One region of the Nordella sp. HKS 07 genome, then DNA from elsewhere that is predicted to be linked to it. Evidence: predicted binding sites of a transcription regulator. Region 1 holds the regulator's gene; the other holds the start of a gene.
The links. The regulator LexA, encoded in region 1, represses DNA repair genes until DNA is damaged. The targets are predictions, from matches to a motif close to TGTTCNNNNTGTGTTCNG.

Region 1 (3,643 bases):
CGCCCAGAAAGTCCGTACCTTGATCAAGCAGGACTTCGACAAAGCCTGGGACAAGGTGGACGTGGTGCTCACCCCGGCGACGCCGAGCCCGGCCTTCGCGCCCGGCGAGATCACCGATCCGGTGCAGATGTATCTGAATGATATCTTCACCGTGACGGTGAACATGGCGGGCTTGCCGGGCATCTCGGTGCCGGGCGGCCTGTCGGAGCAGGGACTTCCCATGGGGCTGCAGCTCATCGGCAAGCCCTTCGACGAAAAGACGTTGTTCCAGGTCGGCCATGCCATCGAGGAAGCGGCCGGAAAGTTCGAAGCGCCGAAATGGTGGTGACCTCATCCGCTGCGGGGGATGAGAGGCATTCGATCCCCCAGCCGGCATGAGGTTTGATGCGACGCTATCCGCTCCGGCCGGCCCCCATATGCGTGATCGTCTCGAATAGCGCGAGATAATCGGGCTCGATCATCGCGATGGGTCTTCCCGCGGCTTCCGCCAGCTTCTGCTGATAGACCAGGAACTTGCCGGACGGCACGCTCGCCACAGCTGCATAGGCCGGATCGGCCATTGCCTCCTCGAGCGGCACAAACTCCACGCCCTCGTTGATCAACTGACCGAACAGCTCATCGGCGATATCGGCGAAAAACGGCAAGGTGTGTCCGAGCGTGATGCCTGTGATTTCCCGTCCAAACCACCGGCGCGCGCTCAGATTGTCATAGCGCAGCTGCGCCAGCGAAAACTCCAGAAATGTCCGCCGGACAAGAGCCGTTCCCTCATGATAGCCCTGCTCGCGGCAGTTGAGATAGGCCCGGTTCCAGCGCCACTCGTAAAGCCAGCTCGTGACCTCTGCCGTCTCGTAGTTCTGCGCGGCGAGAAAGTTGCGCAGCGTATCGCGCTTTTCCTCTGTGTCACCCCAGTAACATAGTGGGTGCCGGAAATAGCGTTTCGGCGCCGTTGCCAGCCATGGCATCAGGCAGCGTTCTCCCAAATCGATGTCCTCCATATAGGTTTCAGCGGAGACGTCGTTCAGTTCGATGTGACTGTGCGTATGGTTCGCGACGTGATGGCCGTCGGCAACCCAGCCATCCATAATCGCGCTGAATTCCGGGTGCTTGATGAGGGACCATGAGTTGGCGAAGGCATATACGCCTTTGATCTTGTGACGGTCGAGCGCCGCCTTGATGTCCTCGACTATTCCGGCGGCAGAATAGCCCGGCGGGGGATAGGACATAGGCCAGAGGGGCAGGTCATCAAGCGTGAAGGCCATCTTCATGCACGTCTCCGCTTCTCGGTGACCGGGAATAAACATTCCTCTAAGTAATAATCGGATTCAAGCGGTCTCGGCGCATGCCCATGCCGTTGGACAAAAAAGAGCCGGGCGGATTGCGCCCGGCTTGTCACGTCCGCCCAGAATGGACAGAGATCAATATTTGCGGATGAGTCCGACGAGGCGGCCCTGCACATTCACGCGATCGGGGCCGAAGATACGCGTCTCGTAAGCCGGATTGGCGGCTTCGAGCGCAATCGAATCGCCCTTCTTGCGGATCCGCTTCAGCGTCGCTTCCTCATTGTCGACGAGCGCCACGACGATGTCGCCATTGGTGGCGCTGTCGCCCTTGCGGATGAGCACCGTGTCACCGTCGAAGATGCCGGCATTGATCATCGAGTCGCCCTTGACCTCGAGCGCGAAGTGCTCGCCCGAGCCCAGCATTTCGGGAGGCACGGTGATATTGTGCGAGTGATCCTGGATGGCCGAGATGGGGACGCCGGCGGCGATCCGGCCCATCACCGGCACAATGGCCGCCCGCGGCGCGCCACTGCCGGCATGCGGGATCGGCTTCACCTTGCCGAGATTGCCTTCGATGACATTGGGACTGAAGCCCGGCCGTTTGGCTGTCAAGAGGCTGGGGCTGTGGGCGTCCGGCAGTTTCATGACTTCGAGCGCCCGCGCCCGGTTGGGCATGCGGCGGAGAAAGCCGCGCTCCTCGAGCGCGAGGATCAGCCGGTGGATGCCGGATTTGGACTGCAGGTTCAGCGCTTCCTTCATCTCCTCGAAAGAGGGGGACACGCCGTCTTCCTTAAGCCGCTCGTTGATGAAAAGGAGAAGTTCCAGTTGTTTGCGTGTCAGCATGGCGTGACCTGTTCAAAGAACGTTCCGGGGAAGTCGATCAGCAAGAATCGGAACAAATACAAAACGAGAATAAGCGTTCCCGTTTGGTTCGGCAAGCTGAAACTGGTCGGTCGTTCAAAAATCGAGCGGCAACAGGTCGATAAGGTCGCCTGAGGACGCGGCCGGGGCGAAAGGCGGCCGGACGATGAGGCCCTGCGCCTCGGTGAGGGCGCGCTGCATCGACGAGTCCTGAACCGCCAGGGGGGTGGCTTCGTAAGCGCCATCGCTGCGGCGCGCGACCCGGGCGCGAAGATAATCCTGTCTCAGATCATTGGCCGGCAGATCGCATCCAAGCCGGGCCTTGACGATGTCGTCGGTCGGCGGAAGACCGAGCAGGGTGAGAAGCAGCGGTTTGAGGAAAATCCGCGCGCAGACGAACGCTGAGACGGGATTGCCCGGCAGGCCCAGAATCCGTTGCCGGCCCTTGCGGGCGAACATGAGCGGTTTCCCGGGCCGGAGCGCGATTTTCCAGAAATCGAGCTCTATTCCCTCTGCCTTGAGGGCAGCCTGTACAAGGTCGTGATCCCCGACCGAGGCGCCACCGGTCGTCAGAAGGATATCTGCGCCGGCCGCCTTCCGGACGGCCCTGGAAATGGCTTTGATATTGTCCGGGACGATGCCCAGGTCGATCGCATCGCCGCCATAGCGGCGAACAAAGGCCACGAGAGCGAAGCTGTTCGAGGAAACGATCTGGTCGGCCCTGGGCATGTTGCCGGGGGAAACCAGTTCATCGCCGGTCGTGAAAATTGCGACCCTCGGCCGCTTCGTGACCGGAAGCTCGGGCCAGTTCATTGCTGCGGCCAGTCCGATCTCGCGGGCCCCGAGAAGGGTCCCTCTGCGGAGCACGTCCTGGCCCCTGGCAAAGTCTAGGCCCTTGCGCCTTATATGCTGGCCCTCGAATTTGGCGGCCACGGTGATGTCGACATGGTCATTTGCGGCTTCGGTACTCTCCTGGATGACCACCGTGTCGGCGCCCTTGGGCACCGGCGCCCCAGTGAAAATCCGCACCGCCTGGCCGGACTTGACCGTGCCCGCGAAGCCGTGACCGGCCGGGGCGGCGCCGATCACCGCGAGCCGGGCAGGAACGGCGGTGACATCGGCAAAGCGCACCGCATAGCCGTCCATAGCGGAAGCCGGGAAGGGGGGCTGGTCGCGCCTGGCCTTGATATCGGCGGCGAGCACCCGGCCGGCGCATTCATGCAACCGGACAGTCTCGCGCGACAGCGCCCTGGCGCCTTTCAGGATGCGGTCCTTGGCCTCGCCGACCGGCATGAGCGCCATTTTGTCAGTCTCCGGTGAAATGGCCGGACTTGCCGCCGGACTTCTCGATGAGGCGGATATCGCCGATGCGCATGGCGCGGTCGGCCGATTTGCACATGTCGTAGATGGTGAGGCAGGCGACCGACACGGCGGTGAGCGCCTCCATCTCGACCCCGGTCTTGCCCTCGACCTTGACGGTGGCCTCGACCTCGATGGCCGAA
Region 2 (3,643 bases), 2.5 Mb from region 1:
GGACGCGCATCTGCTGCGTCGTCAGCGTGGCGACACGCTGCGCCAGGGCATCGCCCTCGCGGTCCGCCGCGCTGACGGCATCGAGCCCCTCGGGGGCCCAGATACCTCCTTCCAGAATGGCGGCGATCGCCCGGCGCATCTCCTCGACGGCGAGCGATTTCGGGATGAAGCCGGAGGCGCCGAGATCGAGGGCGCGGCGAATGATATGGGGTTCGTCGCTCGCCGAGACGATGGCGATCGGAATTGCGGGATACTGGGCGCGCAGGAACATGAGGCCGGATAGCCCCTGGACGCCCGGCATCTTGAGATCGAGCAGGATCAGATCGACGTCGCTGTCACGATCGAGGTGGGCCGTCACGGCATCGAGCGTGCCCGCTTCATCGAGCTTGATGCCCTTGAAAGCCCCGCTCAAGGCCTGTTTCAATGCGACGCGAAACAATGGATGATCATCGACGATGATGACCCTATAAACTGGCATTCCGCCCCATCCTCCCTTAACCGGCCAGTTGCGCTGGCCTTCTCTGTTTTCCGCAATCTATCGCTTCACCTCCCAAAGGCCAAGGCTTGCCGCATGAACGCCCACAGACTGCTTTATCCCGAAACAGAGCCCTATCGCACCGGCAGGCTGAAGGTCTCCGCCTTGCACGAGATCTATTATGAGGAGTGCGGAAATCCGTCAGGCAAACCGGTCGTGGTGTTGCATGGCGGACCCGGTGGCGGCATCGTGCCTTTCCTACGCCGCTTCCACAATCCGCAGGCCTATCGCATCATTCTGTTCGATCAGCGCGGCTGCGGGAAATCGACACCCTTCGGCGAGCTGCGCGAGAACACGACCTGGGATCTCGTCGCCGACATGGAGGTCCTGCGCGCATTTCTCGGCATCGAGCGCTGGCAGGTGCTGGGCGGCTCCTGGGGATCGACGCTGGCCCTTGTCTATGCCGAGACCCATCCGGAGCGGGTCAGCGAGCTCATCCTGCGCAGCGTCTTCCTTTTGCGTCAGGCCGAGCTACGCTGGTTCTATCAGGACGGTGCCAGCTGGCTCTTTCCCGATGCCTTTGAGGCCTATCAGGCGCCCATCCCGGAAGCCGAGCGGCACGACATGATCGCCGCCTATCACAATCGGCTCACCGGGGACGACGCGGCGACGCTCGGCGCCTGCGCCCGCGCCTGGAGCGTGTGGGAGAGCACCTGCCTTTCGCTGCTGCCCAACAAGGAGCGCATCCTGCAGGCTGCCGACGACCGCTTTGCCTATGCCTTCGCCCGCATCGAATGCCACTACTTCATGAATCGCGGCTTCTTCCGCGAGGATGGGCAAGCGTTGAAGGAGGCGTGGCGCGTGAAGGACATTCCGGGCGCCATCATCCAGGGCCGCTACGATGTCGTGACGCCCGTGGCGAGTGCATGGGCGCTGCATAAAGCCTGGCCGAAAGCGCGTTTCGAGCTCGTCACCGAGGCCGGACATACGGGCACGGAGCCGGCGCTTGCGTCGTCGCTCGTTAACGTTACGGACGCCTATAGTTGAATATTCAACCAATTGTCCTTGGTCCCGACGCGAATATGCCCGATGTTTGCCACAGTCTCACCCCGATGTGACCACGAACGGAGATCAACCTGCTCTCTGATCCAGCGGGGGATCATCGGCTATTCATGTGCCAAGGGAAGGGGGGCTTCCCATCTGAGATCCTTCGCATTTACGAGTTGGCGCGCGCGGCTCCTGTCGCCGTCCCGAGCTTGCGTGTGCCAATGACCCGTCCGTCCCGTTGTGGACGGACGGGTCTCATTTTTTCTGGACGGGCGTCCAGCAACCGATGAATTGATTTAGCGCTCCAGCGAGTTGACGAACACTTTCGTCACAGCGCGGTACCGTCCTTGCCATCCATCTCGCGCGCGAAATCGAGGAAGCGGTCGAACATCTTGCCGAAGATGTCCATCATGCGGTCGACCTCCTGGTCGCTCGGCAATTTTGTGGTGGCGCCGCTCTTCTCGAGCTCAGCGACACGCTTCTTCAAGGCGTCGTTCTCGCGTCGCAGCCGGGCCAGTTCCTCGGTCCCGTCGAGGCCCTGATCCTTGACGGCCAGGCATTCCCAGACACCGGCGCGGGCGGCGCATAGCGACATGACGCCGGTCTCGGAATCGAGCCTGAGATAGCCCTGCTCCACTTTCTCCAGAACATAACGGCCGGTGATCTCGGCGGCCCCGGCCGTCGATGCGGCAAGCGCGATCGTCAGCGATACAAGCAATGGGCGCAGCATGGGGGCTCTCCTTTTCATCCCTATGTTACCGCAAAACCTGCCGGCTTTATGAAGATTGTCCCGGACGACAAGCGTTCTTGTTTTGTATTTGGCGGCCCGAATCGCGTAGGATGGGGCCATGACCCTCGATCAGACCGGCCTCCAGATCGGCAGCCAGGCTTTCAGCCTGGGCCAGATCCTGCTCGCCGGCGCCGCTTTGGCCTTTCTCCTTCTCATCATCACCGCGGTCATGGCCTGGCGCGGTCAGAAGCAGCGGCGCGAGGAAAGCCTCGAAACCCTGCGCCGGGCCTCCGAGCTCGAATTCCGCCTGGCCGAAATGGCGGGCCAGCTCAGGAGCTTCACCGACCAGGCGGCGAGCGGCCAGCAGCATCTGGCGCGCACCCTCGATGAACGGCTCGACCAGGTGAGCCACAGGCTGGGGCGCGGCCTCAATGAGCAGTCCGAACGCACCCACCTCTCGCTCAAGCATCTCTATGAGCGGCTGGCGGTGATCGACACGGCGCAGGCCAATCTCACCCAGCTTTCCTCCGAGATGGTCTCGCTGAAGGACATCCTCGCCAACAAGCAAGCGCGTGGGGCCTACGGACAGGCCCGCATGGAAGCGATCATCCGCGACGGGCTGCATGCCCAGGCCTATGAATTCCAGGCGACGTTGTCGAACGGCTCGCGGCCGGACTGCCTGATCAAATTGCCCGATTCCGAATTGCGCCTGGTGCTCGATGCCAAATTCCCGCTCGAGGCCTTCAACGCGCTGAAAGTCGCCAGCGGCGAGAACGACATCCGCTCGGCCGAGACGAGATTGCGCCGTGACGTCATCCTGCATGTGAAGGACATCGCCGGCAAATATCTCATCGCCGGGGAGACGCATGAGACGGCGATCATGTTCGTACCGTCGGAATCGATCTATGCCGATCTCTATGAGCGCTTCGAGGACGTCCTCCAGAAGGCGCATCGCGAGCGGGTGATCATCGCGTCGCCCAATGTCCTGATGCTGCTGATCCAGACCATGCAGGCGATCTTCAAGGATGCGCGCATGCGCGAGCAGGCGGGCGTCATCAAGATCGAGGTGGCGCGGCTGCTCGAGGATGTCGTCCGGCTCAAGGACCGGGTGCTCGACCTGCAGCGCCATTTCGGCCAGGCGAGCACGGACCTCGAGAAGCTCGGCCTCTCCGCCGACAAGATCACCAAACGCGGCCTGCGCATCGAGCAGCTCGATGTCGAGGAGCCGGCGAAGATCGCCGGCGAGGATGCCCAGCTCCGGCTGGTGCAGGGCAGCTGACATTCCGCATCGGTTACTCCCCCGCGGGTCGTTTAGCGGAACCCGTGAGCGTTTCGACATGCCGTAACGCCCGCGCGGCGAGGACGGCCAAAATCGTGATGCTGACAGCGCT

Region 2: the regulator LexA is predicted to act here: its motif matches at 2,325-2,342, upstream of G5V57_RS15410 (DNA recombination protein RmuC).

The regions. Positions count from the first base shown of each region.
Region 1 is NZ_CP049258.1:5,818,808-5,822,450, forward strand. Features, by position in the region: gene gatA (Asp-tRNA(Asn)/Glu-tRNA(Gln) amidotransferase subunit GatA) at 1-328, shown strand, start outside; gene G5V57_RS27385 (polysaccharide deacetylase family protein) at 393-1,265, opposite strand; gene lexA (transcriptional repressor LexA) at 1,416-2,123, opposite strand; gene glp (gephyrin-like molybdotransferase Glp) at 2,238-3,443, opposite strand; gene moaC (cyclic pyranopterin monophosphate synthase MoaC) at 3,448-3,643, opposite strand, start outside.
Region 2 is NZ_CP049258.1:3,278,204-3,281,846, reverse strand. Features, by position in the region: gene G5V57_RS15425 (response regulator transcription factor) at 1-478, opposite strand, end outside; gene pip (prolyl aminopeptidase) at 572-1,522, shown strand; gene G5V57_RS15415 (hypothetical protein) at 1,851-2,252, opposite strand; gene G5V57_RS15410 (DNA recombination protein RmuC) at 2,371-3,531, shown strand.